Regions from separate parts of the Priestia sp. P1_B12_1 genome, predicted to be linked through region 1. Evidence: riboswitches for the same ligand, from Rfam matches in the RefSeq annotation. Region 1 holds a riboswitch; each other region holds the start of a gene.
What was found. A riboswitch is a leader RNA that binds a small molecule or an ion and turns the genes downstream of it on or off. The one in region 1 is predicted to bind lysine.

Region 1 (4,290 bases):
TCCGCTAATACAGGCGTCGCGCTCATAAATAAAAAAGCTGCTGCTGCACTTATCATAATCTTTCGCAAACAATCTACTTCCTTTCATCATATAGTAGTTGTAGTTTGCGAACTTCTATTTGTTTTCATTCATTCTGTTTGCTTAAGACTCGATAGCTCCTCTTACATCATAGTCGCTAAGATCCATTTCCATTTCCATTTCAAGTGCTAATTTAGCAAGCTCTGAACCAAGATAAGGACCCGACGTTAAGCCTGAAGCTCCGAGACCATTGGCTACTAGTATTCCTTCGTAAGCCGGAAGAGCTCCAATGACTGGCAAGAAGCCTGGAGTAAATGGTCGAAACCCTACCCTTGTTTCTAAAACTGTGCTTTCTGTTAAGCCGGGAGCAATTGATAAGGCCTTTGAAAAAATTTCATGAAGCCCACCAGCAGTTACTCGCAAGTCATAATCCGTGTCGTTTTCATGTGTTGCTCCAATAACAATTTGACCTTGTTCAAATGAAAGTATATATTGGTCGCTTGGAGGCATCACAACGGGCCAGTCTTTTGTATCTAAATCAGGGAGATGTAAGTGAACAATTTGCGCTTTTTGAAAGCTTGCTAAAAATTTTACTCCAAGAGGCTCTAGCAATTGATTTGCCCACGCTCCTGCTGTCACGATTGTTGTACTTGCTAGAAGGGTTTGTCCATTTACGGCAACGCCCGTTACTCGATTATTTTCATAAAGAAGTTCTGCGTTTCCTTCTATTATTTTTGCACCGTTTTTCTTCGCTGCATTCACAAGTGCGTTTCGAAGAGCTCTTCCGTTAACGCGAGCGGCTCCACTAATATGAACTGAACTGTATTCTTCTGAAAGAACCGGAAACAAAGCCTGTGTTTCTTTAGCGGATAAACGTGTAATCTCGCCTATTTCAGGAGCTTCTTCCCGACGTTTATATGCTCGTTCTTCCATTTTTTTAAGCTTTTGTTCATCAGTATGTAAGCTAATTGCTCCCACTTGCTTATATCCTGTATCCGTTTCTCCATCGTCTTCTAATTGCTGAATTAATGTTTGATAGTACTTGGCGCCGCCTTTTGCTAAGCGGTACCATGCTTTATTTCGACGCTGCGAAAGCCATGGACAAACAATTCCTGCTGCTGCATCAGTAGCTTGACCAGCATCCTTGCGATCTACCAATGTCACATCTGCTCCTGCTTTTGCTAAATGATATGCAGTAGAAGCTCCAAGTACCCCAGCTCCAACTACGATGTATGTTTTCATACCAAAACACCCTTTTCTTTCTTCTAGTATTCTTATGCTATATGTATGCAATTTTAGCATAGCAAAAAAAGAAGTCACATACTAGGCTGAGCTATTTCGAGCTTATTTTTACGTCTTGCTGACTTTAACATATAGCAGCTCCTTTCATCTCGTAAACAAAAGCGGTAGAAGTTCCTTTACGAAGATTATAGCAGCGTGAAGAAAGCCACAAATAGTGGTAGTACGTCTTTAACGCTGCTGCTTACGGCTTTTCTATTATAGTTTCTGAATAAAAGCAAAGAGAATAAAATTTCTATAATATGTAAATAAAAAGAAATAACCATTATTTTAAGGAGAGCGTATGCAATCTTCATTTGTATTATTTTTTATCATTCTTGGTTTACTATTTGGCAAGTGGCGCAGGTATCAAGAATACTATCCTACTTTGCTGTTTTGGGTCACGGGGAATTTGCTTTATGAAGTACTGCTGTTTCATCACCGCGTATGGGTATTTCACCCTGTTGGTATTGATCACCTTTTTCTACCCGATCACCTCATGGTTTCCCTTGGAATAACCTTAATTATTTATCCGTTTGTTATACCAGTTTTTTTAGGAAGGCTGCCGCTGCATGTAAGCGGCCGGATGTGGTGGATTCTTTTGTGGGCGCTTTTATTTACTGTGATTGAGTTCATTGCTTATGTTAATCACAGTATTACTCATCATTATGGATGGTCGCTGCTGTGTTCTTTTCTCTTCAATATTGTCACGTTCTCACTTTTAGTCATTCATCAAAAGACAGCGCTGGGTGCTTGGGTTCTATCTGGAAGCTTTATAGCTTTCTTATTTATTCTTTTTGATATTCCTATGCCTTAACTTTTCATTGACTAGACGGAGGAAAAGGAAATATAATAGAAATTACATTTAAATATAATTTTCCTCTCTGAGAATAGAGGTGCATGAAATCAAGAGTCACTTATTGGAGACTAATGGAGTCTGTGAAGATAAGTAAAAGGGATTTCGTGCCGAAGTATATAAACATCCATTGTGTTCATATACTGGTTCAGTATTGAATAAATGCTGAGCTGTCACAAACCATTTGGTTTGTGGAGAGCTATTGAAGAGATGTTGATGCCTAGAATGTAATAATATTTTATTATTATGAAACCAAGACGCGTGAACATCACTTCACGGGTCTTTTTTGTGTTTTTCTACTGACCATCAAAGTTATAGTTGAATGATTTAAATGGAGGGATACGGATTATGTACTTACATGGAACGAGTAAAATTAACAGCAGCAATCATTTAGAAATTGGGCAGTGCGATACGGTCGAACTGAAAAAACAATACGGCACTCCCCTATACATCTACGATCAAGAATTAATTGAGACGAAATGCAAGGCCTTCCATTCAGCCTTTCGAAGAAGCGGATTTTCATATCAAATCGCCTATGCAGGGAAAGCCTTTCTTTGTATGGAAATGGCTAGCCTTTTAACGAAGCTTGATATGTCACTAGATGTGGTCTCAGGAGGCGAATTATTTACAGCGCTTGAAGCTGGATATCCAGCTGAACGCATTCATTTTCACGGCAATAATAAAACGATTGAAGAAATGGAAATGGCTCTTGATGCGAATATTGGCTGTTTTGTTGTTGATAACTTTACCGAACTTGAAGTTTTGCATGCCTTAGCAGCTGAGCGCAAACAGAAAGCATCTATTCTTCTGCGTGTTACTCCAGGGATTGAAGCCCATACACATGAATATATTATGACCGGACAGGAAGACTCCAAGTTTGGATTTGGTCTTTCCAATGACCAAGCCATGAAAGCGGTAAGTTCTGCGTTAGAAAAGCCTTACTACGATCTTTTAGGCATTCATTGTCATATTGGTTCGCAAATTTTTGAAGTAGATGGTTTTTCTCGCGCCATTGATATTTTAACTGATTTCTTATTCAGCATTCGTGATAAAATGGAATTTGAAGTAAAAGTTTTAAACGTAGGTGGTGGTTTTGGTATTCGTTATACCGAAAGCGACTCTCCTCTTCCAGTTGAGTATTATGTAGATGCACTGACAGAAAAGCTAAGCCGCACGTTAACTGAACAGAACTATACCCTTCCAGAAGTCTGGATTGAGCCTGGAAGAAGCATCGTAGGAGAAGCAGGTACAACGCTTTATACAATTGGATCAACGAAGGAGATTCCAGGTGTACGAAAATACGTAGGAATTGACGGCGGTATGACCGATAATATCCGTCCTGCTCTTTACGATGCAAAACATGAAGCTGTCTTGGCTAATAGAGTGACGGATAAAAAAGATGAAACAGTATCAATTGCGGGTAAATGCTGTGAATCAGGAGATATGCTTATTTGGGATATTGATTTACCGCGCGTTAATCAAGGAGATTTATTAGCAGTGTCCTCTACAGGTGCCTACAACTATTCAATGGCTAGCAATTACAACCGTATTCCGCGCCCTGCTGTTGTATTTGTAAAAAATGGAGAAGCTCGTCTTGCTGTAGAGCGAGAAACATACGAAGATTTGGTGCGTAAAGATGTAAAGCCAGTCGTTACTACGTATGCAATGAGCAAATAATAGCTGTTCTTGCGTAGTAAAGAAGCTATTGTTGTTTGGAGGAAATCTAACTATGGTTTTAAGTGTATTTAAAACGTACAGATCATCGCTTATTCTGCTTCTCGCTATTTTAATTGGCGGGATAGCAGGATATGCTATCGGGCCCGATGTGGCAGTCGTAAAGCCCTTTGGTGATTTGTTTCTTAATTTGATGTTCATGATTATCGTTCCCCTTGTCTTTTTTAGTGTGGCTTCGGCGATCGCAAACATGAATGAAATGAAGCGTCTTGGTAAAATTATGCTAGGTATCGCCGTTGTGTTTATCGCCACTGCTGCTGTTTCAGCCGTTTTAGGCTTTTTAGGCGCATCACTTTACAATCCGCTACATAATGTAGATACTTCTGCCATTAAAGAATTGATGGGTGACAGTGAAAATACAGCTGAAAAAATGACGCTTTTAACTCAGCTTGTTAGTACATTTA
Region 2 (4,290 bases), on a different contig from region 1:
GAACATTAATACTTAATTGGAAGGAGAATGAAAAATGAATGATAATACTGAAACTGTTGAAAATAAAGTAGAGGATAAACTAAATGAAATGAGTCAAGGGAAGAAAGACAACATCCTTTCTAGTTTTAACGAATTTAAAAGTTACTTAGGAGATAAAGTCACAAAAGGTGAGAAACTAGGGTTAAATGATAATCAATTAGCTCTAGCAGCTAAAAAAATAGCTGATTATCTCGCAACACATGAGGAGCCCAAAAATGAAGAGCAATACTTGTTACATGAGTTATGGAAAGTTGGAAATGAGGAAGAACAACATCATCTTGCTCATATGCTTGTTAAATTAGTTAAAGACTAATCTAAATCCCTAATAAATTGTTACTTGCCATTATTTATTAAGGATTCAAGCGTATTCAATTAACGTAGCAAAGAGCCACTTGCGTAAAACAATTGGCTCTTTATATTCGTTATGTGTTAGGTAATATCTTTGCAGAAGTAAGAATAAGCCGAGATTGAAATATGGTATCTGCAACCCCTTTTATTGACAACTTATTAAGAATGTATAACTAAAGAAAAGAAATAAAGATCGGTTATTTTCTTCTCTCTTTATTCATTTTCTTTAGAATCTTCCTGGTAATGTTCATTTAAGTATGGGTTCTCCGTCGTAGCAAAATTAACAGATTGAAGGCTAGTTTCAGGATCCATTCCATAATAGCCTTTTAGTTCCGTATTTTCTAGCTCGCCACTTCTGAATTGTGGTTCTTTTTTCTCTTTCATGCTGCACCTCTTTTTTCTTATAAATAAAGCTTAGAGAAATATGGTATCAGTTATTCGGTTCTATTTGGAGATGGAACAAAAGAATGTAAAAATTCTATATTATTCCTTTATTATTTTTTATTTTTTATTTTTCTTCTAAATCAAGGACTGGAACCATACGGTTTTCATCATGTGTTCCTCTCGCATGAACGATAGCCATACTTGATGTTTCATCTACACTTTTAATCCAAATAGGAACTCCGTGGTAATGCACATCAATTTCCTTGGGTGAAGAAAGAATTTGCTTAGCTCGATTTATTTCCATATTATCACCTCATTTTTTAGTATGTCCCTGCAATGCATCAATTAAAAGATAAAGCTATATTTCCCCAACAATAATTTGACTACATGCTACAACTCATTCCCTCAAAAATTAATCTATCCTTTAACCTTGAAAAAATCGAACATCAATGGGTTTGCTTAACCTCATTTTATTCTTTAATTCGAATACGTATAAATACGAAAAATAAGCACATACTGTACCTAATCTGATTCCTCCTTTTGCTGACAAATCGTTTCTCCTTTAATATGTTAAGTTTACAAAAAACATCTGTCTTCACAGGTGTTTTTTATTTTGAGAAAATATATTAATTTGTATACAAACTAAGTTTTATTTTACTTCTAGTAGGGGAATAAAATAGTAAATTAAATTGGAGAGGATGAGGGGTTTATGATAGAGATGGAGGTAAAGAACCTTCAAAGGTCAGAAGCTAAATTTAGAAAGGCTGAATCAGAATGCTTAAATAAGGCAATCGAAGAGTATTTCGTGCGTCGTACATACCATAATGCACCAGTAGCTGATGCACTTCAATATATACTAACGATTGATAATAACAGGGAACGTTTAGAAAGTGCCGTTGAACTTTTTGGAGATAATATCAAAGACGTAAATAACCAAGATATTATAAACTATTTAAACCAATGTAGATGTTATAAGGAAATAAGAGATATAGTCTAAATTTGATGCTACCTTATGAAAAAATTTATTGTTCATAAATAACCAAAAGGGGATTGGAGATATGAACTATAAACAAAAGGATTATTATATTAGCGCAAAAGAAAATGAATATTATAAAGTACTAAATGTAGTCGATTATATGTTAGAGGAAGCAAAAAGCAACAATAAATATCCTATATGGGGTGAAAAGCTAAGAACTGAGTTAAAAGAAAGTGCTGGCAACAATCTTACTCCATGGCATTTTAATACAATAATATCCGTACTTTTAGATTACGTACCTGATGAAGTAAAGAATAAACCTAATGCTAAGTCACTCTAAGCGGGTGGCTTTTTATGATGTGCATAATATGTAAGTTAAAACATGTGGTGAATAGCAAGATGAAAGGTGAAATAGTAATATGAGTGATACTGAGATTGTGGCTTTGAGTCAATAATCCGGAGGCATTCTCTCAAAAATAAGTGTAAGGACTTAATTACATGTTTTCCATAAAATTACACTTAAATGAATCTTGCGTGAAAGGAAATTTACTGTTATATTAAATTCAATTAAATATTTTCTTATTTCAATATTTTTTGAAGTGAGGATAGAGGCGCAAAGATCATAAGTATACAATTTGAGGAGAATGAGATCCAATGACAATTGTGGAAAGGGGTATTTGCCGAAGCTGAAAGAATCTCATGTTCTTGAAGCTGGTTCTGCTGTTGAATAAATACAGAACTGTCATATGGGAAACTGTATGGAGGGCTATCTTACGCACGGAAACTATTTTTGATAAATATTGTTTCTACTGCAGCAACGAATCCCTCGTTGCTGCTTTTTTGCGTTTTTTATGAATGGCCCTAACCCCTCTAATTTTTAAAAATTTATAAAGGGTGTGTAGTTATGAATTTTGGCCAAGTATTAACAGCAATGGTTACCCCGTTTGATCAGAATGGCGAAATTGATTTTAACGCGACGAAAACGTTAGTTGAGCATTTAATTACAAATGGCACAGATAGCTTAGTTGTAGCTGGTACAACTGGAGAGTCTCCAACATTAACCACAGAAGAAAAAATTAAATTATTCCAATGTGTGGTAGAAGCTGCTGCGGGAAGAGTCCACGTCATCGCTGGAACTGGCTCAAACAACACGCAAGCTTCGATTAGCTTAACAAAACTTGCAGAGGAAACAGGAGTCGATGGTATTATGCTCGTTGCTCCATACTATAATAAGCCGTCTCAAGAAGGCTTGTACCAGCACTTTAAAACGATTGCCCAGTCAACCTCTTTACCAGTTATGCTTTACAATATCCCAGGGCGAAGCGTAGTTAACATTTCTGTTGAAACAATTGTTCGTCTATCAGAGATTCCTAATGTTGTATCAATTAAGGAAGCAAGTGGCACCTTGGATGCCATGGCAGAGATTATTAGCAAAACACCTAGCGACTTTACACTATACAGCGGCGATGATGGGTTAACAATACCAGTATTAGCAATTGGCGGGGCAGGAGTTATTTCAGTTGCTTCCCACATCATTGGCAATGATATGCAAGAAATGATTAATGCCTTCAAAAATGGCGATGTCAAAAAAGCTGCTGCTACACATCGCAATCTGCTTCCAATTATGAGAGCATTATTTATTGCGCCAAGTCCTTCACCAGTAAAAGCTGCATTAAATCTAAGTGGAATACAAGTTGGCGGTGTTCGTTTGCCAATGGTTCCTTTAAGCAATAAAGAGCAAAGTGTGCTAGAAGAAGTTCTGCAAACTAGTGGCATTAACGTTACCTGTTGAAATAAATAAAAACAGATTAGAAGAGAGAGCATAGCTAAAACGACCGATTCAATCGATGCATTAAGGCAAGATTGGTGCCCAAAGCTCAAGATGGATGAATCATTATTTAGCTAACTCCTAAAAATAGAAAAACTCCCTTAACGCATTGGGGGAGTTTTTCTATTTTTTATGTATGTATACTATATACATCTTCAGTTGCCATACAGAGGGAGACCTATTTCACTATATGTTTGTTCTTCTGTTGGTATTGGTCCAAAAACTTATATCTTAGTCAATACGATTCCGCATAAAGTAAGAATAATTCCTATCAATTGATATTTTCTAAGTCTTTCTTTAAAGATAATTAAGCTCCCAATTAAAACAACAATACAATTTAAACTAATGATTGGATAAACCACACTTGATGGACCTTCCTTTAGGGCGAATAAATAACAGCTGTAACCAATCGTACTTAATATACCAACTAGTATACCTATCTTTATTTCAATTTTATGTGCAGTTAATTTTTTAAATTCTTTCCGAGCTAATGAACTTAAATAGACAGCTCCTCCACCATACATTGAAACAAGCATTTCACCCATGCTAAAGTGCTGATACGTGCTGAATTTCATAATAACACCAACTGTGCCGATAGATAGAAGAGCTAAACAGCAGCTCAAAATCCATAATTTATACTCTATGTGTGCCGTTTTGTTTGGTTGATACTGAATAATACAAGCTGCCAATATAATAATGATGATACCAATCCAAT
Region 3 (4,290 bases), on a different contig from region 1:
TAGTAAAGAAAGAGGGGAAAGCATGAGCAATTTACAAACAGAATCACAGCAAGAACTTGAAGAGACGATGGAAACATCAGAACCTAACGTCACAGCTGAAACAGAGAGAACTCTTGATCACGTTTCATATTTCGGATACAGCCTTTTGCGTGACGTGTTAATTCCAGAGCTTCTTGGAGACGAAACAAATACCATTTCATACTGGGCAGGAAAACACCTTGCGCGGAAATACCCATTAAATACAATGGATGAAATCGTCGCTTTTTTTAAAGCAGCTTCCTGGGGAACACTGACGCTTGCAAAAAAAGATAAATATTCACTCGAGCTTGAGTTATCAGGTGATGTGGTCAGCAAAAGATTTCAGCAGGAAACTTGTTCGTTTCATCTTGAGTCAGGATTTGTGGCTGAACAGATTCAGCGTCAAAACAACTGCCTAACAGAAGCCTACTTAACACATAAAGAAAAGAACGGAAAAGTGCTGATTTCCGTGCAGTGGGACCGAAAAGATATCTTACCTACCGAAACACGCGCGGAGCGCTATAAAAAGTAGGAAATACGTATATATAAAAGACGTGGAGATACCACGTCTTTTTTCTCTTCTTTATACGTGCACTGCTTGCTGCTCTTCTAATTCAAATGCTACGTGAAGCGTCTCAACAGCTTTTACCATATCAGCGTGCGGTACAACTGTAGATACTTTAATTTCAGACGTGCTGACCATCTTCACTTCAATTTTCTCCCCTGCCAGCACTTCAAACATTTCGGCTGCAACGCCTGGATTAGAAATCATGCCAGAGCCGACAATTGATACTTTAGCCAGACCGCTTTCATGTTCAATACGCGTATATCCTAAAGTAGATTTATACTCTTTTAAGACGGCAAGAGCGGCATCTACGTCTACGGTTTTAATAGAAAATGAGATAGAGAGACGATTATTAGCCGTTACGTTTTGAATAATAATGTCCACATTTAACTGTTCTTTTGCTAATGCTGTAAAAATAGTAGAAAGAGTTTGCAACTCATTGTTTAACCCTTCAATTGTCACTCGTGAAATATTATCTTCAAACGCAATTCCTCTTACGACTAAGTTTTGTTCCATTGAAACTTCCTCCTCAACAATCGTTCCATTCTCGTTTTCTAAGCTTGAACGCACTTCTAGCGGTATCTGATAATTTTTTGCAAACTCAACAGCGCGCGGATGCAGCACCCCTGCTCCCAAATTAGCTAATTCTAACATTTCGTCATATGAAATAGAGTGAAGCTTACGAGCATCTTCTACATAGCGCGGATCTGTCGTAAACACTCCTGTTACGTCTGTATAAATATCACATTTTGCAGCTTTTAATGCTGCGGCAAGAGCTACTGCCGTAGTGTCAGAGCCGCCTCGACCTAATGTTGTAATGCTTCCATCTTCTGAACAGCCTTGGAATCCAGCTACTACTACGATTCGGCCTCTATCTAATTGGCTTTGAATACGTGTCGTGTCAATGTGCTGGATTCGTGCATTGCTGTGAACTGCTTCCGTCTGGATACCAGCTTGCCAACCTGTTAGCGAAGTTGCTTCATACCCTTTATATTGAAGGGCCATTGTTAACAGGGAAATCGTTACTTGTTCTCCAGTTGTAAGAAGCATATCCATTTCGCGTTTGCTTGGACTGTCCGTAATATCACTTGCTAATTTCACCAGTGCATCTGTCGTTTTGCCCATTGCCGATACAACAACAACTACTTGGTTACCGCGCTCTGCTTCTTGAATAACACGGTTTGCTACATGTTGGATACGTTCAACAGAACCAACAGATGTTCCACCAAATTTTTGAACGATTAATGCCATAATTTTGTTCATTCCTTTTCAATAAATTTGCATATGCAGGATGATGAGAAGCTAAATTTTTTTACTCAGACAATAAAAAAAGCAATGAGATGAGCTCTCATTGCTTAACGAACGAAAATTATAAAACATAACCGTCCACTGCCGTGAGATAGCTCTCCAAGAATCTACATCTTGACAATCCTACGTTTATTCAACGCAGAACCAGCAATCATTACTATGAGGTAATGTTCACTTCGGCAAATTTCCCTTTCCGTCTCATTCATAAGGGCTCATACCCTTCCTGATACGTACTGATTAAATTTGCACCTCTATCTTCACTTCATTTGATGAAGTGTCGTATGAAATTAGTTAATAGCTTATCAAATATTTTCTATTATTTCAAGACTATTTTTGTAATGTTTCATAAATTTTTTCAGCAATGTTTTGAGGAACACCTGAATTTCGAATATCATCAACCGTTGCTTCTTTCAATTTTTTCACCGAACCAAAATACTTTAACAAAGCTTTTTTACGCTTTTCTCCCACTCCCGGAATGTCGTCCAGAACAGACTGAAAAGCGGACTTAGAGCGCACTTGACGGTGGAAAGTAATCGCAAAGCGGTGAACTTCATCTTGAATTCGCTGAAGCAAATAAAATTCTTGACTATTGCGTTCAAGCGGTATGATTTGAGGAGGCTCACCAATCATCAGGTTGGAGGTTCTGTGCTTATCATCTTTGACAAGACCTGCTGTAGGCACTAAAAGTCCCAATTCATTTTCGAGAACGTCCTGTACTGCAGCTAAATGCCCTTTGCCCCCATCTACAACAATTAAATCTGGAAGCGGAAGACCTTCTTTTAACGCTCTGGAATACCGTCTGCGAACGACTTCTCTCATGGAACTGTAATCATCTGGTCCCTTTACGGTCTTAATTTTATATTTGCGATATTCTTTCTTTTCCGGTTTCCCATCAACAAAAACAATCATCGCAGAAACGGGATCTGTCCCTTGAATATTTGAGTTATCAAATGCTTCAATCCGGTAAGGCGCTGCAATTCCAAGCTCTTCTCCTAACCGTTCAACTGCGCCAACCGTGCGCTCTTCATCTCGTTCAATTAAATAGAATTTTTCACCGAGCGCAATTTTTGCATTTTTACACGCAAGTTCTACTAATTCTTTCTTTTTGCCTCGCTTTGGATGCTGAACCTCTACTTCTACTAATTTCTCAGCTAACTCTGCATCAATCGTTGCTGGAACCAGCACTTCTTTTGGCTTAATATTTTTGGCATAAAACTGACCGATAAAAGTTAAGAAATCTTCTTCTGGCTCTTTATAAAAAGGAAACATAGAAACTTCTCGCTCAATTAATTTCCCTTGGCGAATAAAGAAAACTTGAACACACATCCAGCCTTTATCATAAGAATAGCCAAACACATCTCGATTAACAAAATCATTAAACGTTACTTTTTGCTTTTCCATTGTCGCTTCAATATGAGCAATTTGATCTCGATATTCTTTAGCCCTTTCAAAGTCAAGTTCTTCTGAAGCTTTTAACATTTTTTCAGTTAACTCTGTTTTGACATGCTCATATCCACCATTTAAAAACCGAGTGATATTTTCAATAATTTGTTTGTTTTGCTCTTCTTTTACTTCTTTTACGCAAGGAGCTAGACATTGCCCGATATGGTAATACAAACAAGGTCTGTCTGGCATGGTAGAGCACTTTCTTAGTGGATAAATGCGATCAAGAAGCCGCTTGGTTTCATTTGCAGCTTGAACGTTAGGATAAGGACCGAAGTATTTCCCTTTATCTTTTTTTATTTTTCTTGTAATAACAAGCCGGGGCTGTTTTTCAGCTGTAATCTTAATAAAGGGATAGCCCTTATCATCTTTAAGCATGATATTGTATTTTGGATCATGCTTTTTAATTAAATTCATTTCTAAAATAAGCGCTTCTAAATTAGAAGATGTGACGATATATTCAAAATCGACAATGTCGTTTACAAGTCGAAGCGTCTTTCCGTCATGAGATCCGGTAAAGTAGGAGCGCACTCGATTTTTTAATACTTTTGCTTTTCCTACGTAAATGACCGTTCCATATTTATCTTTCATCAAGTAGCAGCCGGGCTGATCCGGTAAAATAGCCAGCTTTTCTTTTAAATAATCATTCATACTTTTCTCCTTCCTCTTCTCTTACTCTGTCCATCTATACATTCGCTTATGAAGCGTAGCCTACATTCTTTTCTGCTTTACAATACATGCACATAAGCCAGATTTGTGACGGTGTTCCTTACATCTAGTATAAAACAAACGAACGCATATTCGCTAAATAAAAGTATTCCCAAAAGAGAAAAAGTGGAGAAAAAGAAAAAACCTAGCCTGAGCTAGGTTTTGACTTACGCGTGTTTATTAATTAATTCTGTTAATGCTTCTTTTGGTTGGAAACCAACTACTTGATCAACTTTCTCTCCATCTTT

Region 2: another riboswitch for lysine. It lies ahead of dapA (4-hydroxy-tetrahydrodipicolinate synthase); the one in region 1 lies ahead of lysA (diaminopimelate decarboxylase).
Region 3: another riboswitch for lysine. It lies ahead of AC1D0Y_RS04790 (aspartate kinase); the one in region 1 lies ahead of lysA (diaminopimelate decarboxylase).

Annotation. Positions count from the first base shown of each region.
Region 1 covers NZ_JBFTZR010000003.1:151,546-155,835, forward strand. The annotation lists gene AC1D0Y_RS11760 (YckD family protein) at 1-68, opposite strand, end outside; gene AC1D0Y_RS11765 (NAD(P)/FAD-dependent oxidoreductase) at 142-1,260, opposite strand; gene AC1D0Y_RS11770 (CBO0543 family protein) at 1,601-2,113, shown strand; lysine riboswitch at 2,180-2,362, shown strand; gene lysA (diaminopimelate decarboxylase) at 2,501-3,829, shown strand; gene AC1D0Y_RS11780 (dicarboxylate/amino acid:cation symporter) at 3,882-4,290, shown strand, end outside.
Region 2 covers NZ_JBFTZR010000010.1:47,978-52,267, reverse strand. The annotation lists gene AC1D0Y_RS23830 (DUF3243 domain-containing protein) at 35-352, shown strand; gene AC1D0Y_RS23825 (hypothetical protein) at 601-771, opposite strand; gene AC1D0Y_RS23820 (H-type small acid-soluble spore protein) at 896-1,075, opposite strand; gene AC1D0Y_RS23815 (hypothetical protein) at 1,481-1,768, shown strand; gene AC1D0Y_RS23810 (hypothetical protein) at 1,830-2,087, shown strand; lysine riboswitch at 2,346-2,524, shown strand; gene dapA (4-hydroxy-tetrahydrodipicolinate synthase) at 2,652-3,539, shown strand; gene AC1D0Y_RS23800 (DMT family transporter) at 3,800-4,290, opposite strand, start outside.
Region 3 covers NZ_JBFTZR010000001.1:913,991-918,280, forward strand. The annotation lists gene AC1D0Y_RS04785 (YslB family protein) at 23-550, shown strand; gene AC1D0Y_RS04790 (aspartate kinase) at 602-1,834, opposite strand; lysine riboswitch at 1,976-2,153, opposite strand; gene uvrC (excinuclease ABC subunit UvrC) at 2,219-3,985, opposite strand; gene trxA (thioredoxin) at 4,210-4,290, opposite strand, start outside.